2 regions of the Bradyrhizobium sp. 187 genome follow, and region 2 is predicted to be linked to the other one. Evidence: riboswitches for the same ligand, from Rfam matches in the RefSeq annotation. Region 2 holds a riboswitch; the other holds the start of a gene.

Region 1 (2,393 bases), 1.3 Mb from region 2:
AGATCAAGCTCGGCGTGAACGTGCCCGCGGACGTGCGGACGTACCGGCCAATGTGACTTGTCGTCCCGGCCCCCATGCGCAATTGCGCACTAGGCCGGGACGACAATAACTCACGCCTTCTCCAGCGCCGCGGTCAGATCCTCGATCAGATCGTCCGCGTGCTCGAGGCCTGCCGAGAAGCGGATGAATCCTTCGCTGATGCCGAGCGCGGCGCGGTCCTCCGGCTTCAAACGCTGATGCGTCGTGGTCGCGGGATGGGTGACGAGGCTCTTGGCGTCGCCGAGATTGTTCGAGATCTTGGCGAGCTTGAGCTCGTTGAGCACGCGGAACGCCGCCTGCTTGCCGCCCTTGACCTCGAGGCCGACCAGCGTCGAGCCGCCGCGCATCTGCTTCTTCACCAATGCAGCCTGCGGATGATCGGCGCGGCCGGGAAACACCAGCCGCGAAATCTTCGGATGGCTCGCCAGCACGTCCGCGATGCGCGCCGCCGTCTCGGTCTGCGCGCGCACGCGCACGGCGAGCGTCTCCAGCCCCTTGAGCAGGACCCAGGCGTTGAACGGCGAGATCGACGGGCCGGTCTGGCGCATGAAATTGTGGATGTGCTCGGCGATGAACGCTTCCGAGGACAGGATGATGCCGCCGAGACAGCGGCCCTGGCCGTCGATGTGCTTGGTCGCGGAATAGACCACGACGTCGGCGCCGAGCGCGAGCGGGCTCTGCCAGATCGGGGTGGCGAACACGTTGTCGACGACGAGCCGCGCGCCGCCACTATGCGCGATCTCGGCAATGCCGGGAATGTCGAGCACGTCGAGCGTCGGATTGGTCGGGCTCTCCAGGAAGAACGTCTTGGTGTTCGGCTTCATGGCGCGCTGCCACTGGTCGAGATCGAGGCCGTCGACCAGCGTGGTCTCGATGCCGTAGCGCGGCAGTAAATCCTGCACGACGTAGAGACACGAGCCGAACAGCGCGCGCGAGGCCACGACGTGATCGCCGGCCTTGAGCGGCGCCAGGATCGCGGTCGTCACCGCGGCCATGCCGGTCGCGGCCGAACGTGCCGCTTCGGCGCCTTCGAGCTCGATCATGCGGCGCTCGAACATCGAGATGGTCGGATTGGAGTAGCGTGAATAGATGAAGCCGGGGTCCTCGCCCTTGAACCGCGCCTCGCACTCCTCAGCGCTGTTGTAGACGTAGCCCTGGGTCAGGAACAGCGACTCCGACGTCTCGCCATATTGCGAGCGTAAGGTGCCGGAATGAACCAGGCGAGTTTCGGGACGGTAGTGGGCGGTTGGCGCCGGGGACTTCGACATAGGACCTCCTGAAGTGACCATCGAGAATGGTCACAAAAAAACCGGCCTGGAATATCTCCACGGGCCGGGATCACAGAGGTCCCCGGCCTGTTTAGCGACTTATTTAACGTGGCTGCAAGCCGGCCGGCTCAAATCACCACGGGATAAGTCATGCTCATATTCCGCAATGCCCTTTCCGTCAAGACGTCCATCGGATAGCCGTAAAACGCTCATATTTCCCGCATGTCGGGATGTGTTTGATCCCTGATGAGGACCCCGGGTTGACGTTCACGGTCGCCGCCGACGCCAATGGTATCCTGCCCGACCGCATGATCGCGGCGATGGCGGAGGGCGGTCTCATCCTGCCCGCTTACGACTTCGTCGAAAGCCAGATCCAGCCGGCGAGCCTCGATTTGCGTCTTGGCGATATCGCCTATCGCGTTCGCGCCAGCTTCCTGCCCGGTCCCGGCGCCACGGTCGCCGAGCGCATCGACGAGTTGAAGCTGCACGAGTTCAGCCTCGCCGACGGCGCGGTGCTGGAGACCAACTGCGTCTACATCGTGCCGCTGCTTGAAAGCCTCGCGCTGCCGCCGGAAATCGTCGCGGCCGCCAACCCGAAGAGCTCGACCGGCCGGCTCGACGTCTTCACCCGCGTGATCGCCGACGGCACCCGCCGCTTCGACATGATCGGTGCCGGCTATCACGGCCCGCTCTATGCCGAGATCAGCCCGAAGACGTTTCCGGTGCTGGTCAGCGAGGGCTCGCGCCTGAGCCAGGTGCGCTTCCGCACCGGCGATGCCATCCTCAACATCGACGACCTCGAGGCGCTGCACGCGACCGAGCGTCTCGTCGATATCGACGATGCCGACCTCACCGGCGGCGTCGCCGTCTCTGTTGATCTCTCCGGCGAGAAGAGCGGCGGCTTCGTCGGCTACCGCGCCAAGCGCCACACCGGCGTCATCGACGTCGATCGCCGCGCCGGCTATTCCGTCGAGGACTTCTGGGAGCCGATCTCGGCCCGTCCCGACGGCAGCCTGATCCTCGATCCCGGCGAGTTCTATATCCTCGCGTCGAAAGAGGCGGTGCAGGTGCCGCCCGATTACGCCG
Region 2 (2,393 bases):
TACGATTTCGACCCGGTCGGGGGCACCGTATAGCGCGTTGCGTGGCTGCCGACGAGGGCCGTGGAGCGCACCGAGGCCCCCGCTTCGATCAGGGCAGCCTTGATCTTGTCGATGCTGCTTGTCGCGGTGACCGAGACCAGCAGCGCGGCGCCGTCGAAGGCGGTGTCGGGCACCGCCACGATCTCGGCGAGCGGCGACAGGGCGCGCGCGACCTCCGCATTCCACCCAGAGACGCGTACGCTGAAGGTCTCGACCTCCGTCACCAGCGCGCTGTCGGCGACGCGCGAGACCGCGAACACGGGCAACGCCGCCGGATGGTCGGCGCGCTCGACGAAGGGCAGCCGCGCGATGATCTTTGGCGCGCCAGCTTCTTCCAGCGACAGCCACCACGGCGTGCGGCTCGAGGTCGCCGAGACCAGCGCCAGATCGCCCTTGGACTTCGCGACGGCCTCGACCGCCGCCTGCGCGCTGAAATGCGCGACGTAAGGCACGGTGAAGCCGAAATGGAATCGCGCGGAATCGCGCATGGCCGGCTCGCTCGCCGAGATGTCGGCGTGGACCGAGAACGGGGCCTGGACATAGGTGAAGGTCGCGATGATGACGCGCCAGATGCTCTCGACCGTGTCGAGCGGCAGGATGCCGCGATGACGCTGCACGAGGTCGCGCATCATGGAGGCCTCGCGTGCCGGGCGGAACGCCGAGCCGACCTCCTGGGTCTGCTTCACCTGGATCAGGCGGTCGATGATGTCGCCGCGTTGCATCAGCAGGCGATGCATGCCTTCGTCGATCGCGTCGATCTCCTTACGCAATTCCTGGAGTGATGGTGGCGCGGGCGGACGTTGGGACATGTCTGACAGGTGCTGCTGAGAGGCTTTCCAATGCGGATCAGTCGAGCCGTCACCGCTGTGATGGATATCCTGATTAGGCAGTCGGGGCTGCGAAAGCAAAGAGAAATGCAAAGAGAAATCGGGCCCTTTCCGCCCGTGGCGCGACAGGCGAATTTGGCTGATCCGGGCCGTGACTTGACGAAAACCGTCCAAGACGGTAGTTTTTACCCGTTCCGTGGTCATTTGAGCCGGCCGGCTTGCAGCCACGTTAAAAAACTCGCTAAACAGGCCGGGGACGCTTTCGATCCCGGCCGAACCTATCGTTCAGGCCGGGTTTTTCATGGCCTGATGTCAATGCGGTCACTTCTACGATCGCAAACGAGGTCGATGGTCAGATGGTTGGCGTCCAGTCCATTCCGAGTCCCGCGATCACCGCCGACGAGCGGTCGCACGAGGTGGATCATCCGAGTTCGCACGTCGCGCAGTTCGGCTCGGAGCAGCCGCTGCGGCTCGACTGCGGGGTCGATCTCAGCCCGTTCCAGATCGCCTACCAGACCTACGGCGAGCTGAATGCCGATCGCTCCAACGCGATCCTGATCTGCCATGCGCTGACCGGCGACCAGCACGTCGCCAACGTGCACCCTGTCACCGGCAAGCCCGGCTGGTGGGAGACCTTGGTCGGCCCCGGCCGGCCGCTCGATCCCAACGAATATTTTATCATCTGCTCCAACGTGATCGGCGGCTGCATGGGCTCGACCGGCCCGGCCTCGATCAATCCCGCGACCGGCAAGGTTTGGGGGCTCGATTTCCCCGTCATCACCATCCCCGACATGGTGCGCGCGCAGGCGATGCTGATCGACCGGCTCGGCATCGACACGCTGTTCGCGGTCGTCGGCGGCTCGATGGGCGGCATGCAAGTGCTGCAATGGACTGCGGCGTATCCGAGTCGCGTGTTCTCCGCGCTGGCGATTGCCTGCTCGACACGACACTCGGCGCAGAACATCGCGTTCCACGAGCTTGGCCGTCAGGCGGTGATGGCCGACCCCGACTGGCACCATGGCGGCTATGCCGATCGAGGTATCCATCCGCATCGTGGCCTCGCTGTCGCCCGGATGGCGGCGCACATCACCTATCTCTCCGACGCCGCGCTGCATCGAAAATTCGGGCGGCGCATGCAGGACCGCGAGCTGCCGACTTTCTCTTTCGACGCCGACTTCCAGGTTGAGTCCTATCTGCGCTACCAGGGCTCGTCCTTCGTCGAGCGCTTCGACGCCAACTCCTATCTCTATCTGACCCGCGCGATGGACTATTTCGACATCGCCGCCGACCACGGCGGTGTGCTGGCGAAGGCGTTCGCGGGAATCCAGACCCGCTTCTGCGTGGTCTCCTTCACCAGCGACTGGCTGTTCCCGACCTCGGAATCGCGCGCGCTGGTGCACGCGCTGAATGCGTCGAGCGCGCGGGTGTCGTTCGCCGAAATCGAGACCGATCGCGGTCACGACGCCTTCCTGCTCGACGTGCCCGAATTCCTTGATATCTCCCGCGCCTTCCTGCAATCGGCAGGCA

The links. A riboswitch is a leader RNA that binds a small molecule or an ion and turns the genes downstream of it on or off. The one in region 2 is predicted to bind S-adenosylmethionine.
Region 1: another riboswitch for S-adenosylmethionine. It lies ahead of IVB19_RS34820 (O-succinylhomoserine sulfhydrylase); the one in region 2 lies ahead of metX (homoserine O-acetyltransferase MetX).

What each region holds. Positions count from the first base shown of each region.
Region 1 covers NZ_CP064693.1:7,226,276-7,228,668, reverse strand. The annotation lists gene IVB19_RS34825 (SGNH/GDSL hydrolase family protein) at 1-56, shown strand, start outside; gene IVB19_RS34820 (O-succinylhomoserine sulfhydrylase) at 111-1,307, opposite strand; SAM riboswitch at 1,378-1,457, opposite strand; gene IVB19_RS34815 (2'-deoxycytidine 5'-triphosphate deaminase) at 1,538-2,393, shown strand, end outside.
Region 2 covers NZ_CP064693.1:787,893-790,285, forward strand. The annotation lists gene IVB19_RS03855 (chorismate mutase) at 1-848, opposite strand, end outside; SAM riboswitch at 1,053-1,132, shown strand; gene metX (homoserine O-acetyltransferase MetX) at 1,223-2,393, shown strand, end outside.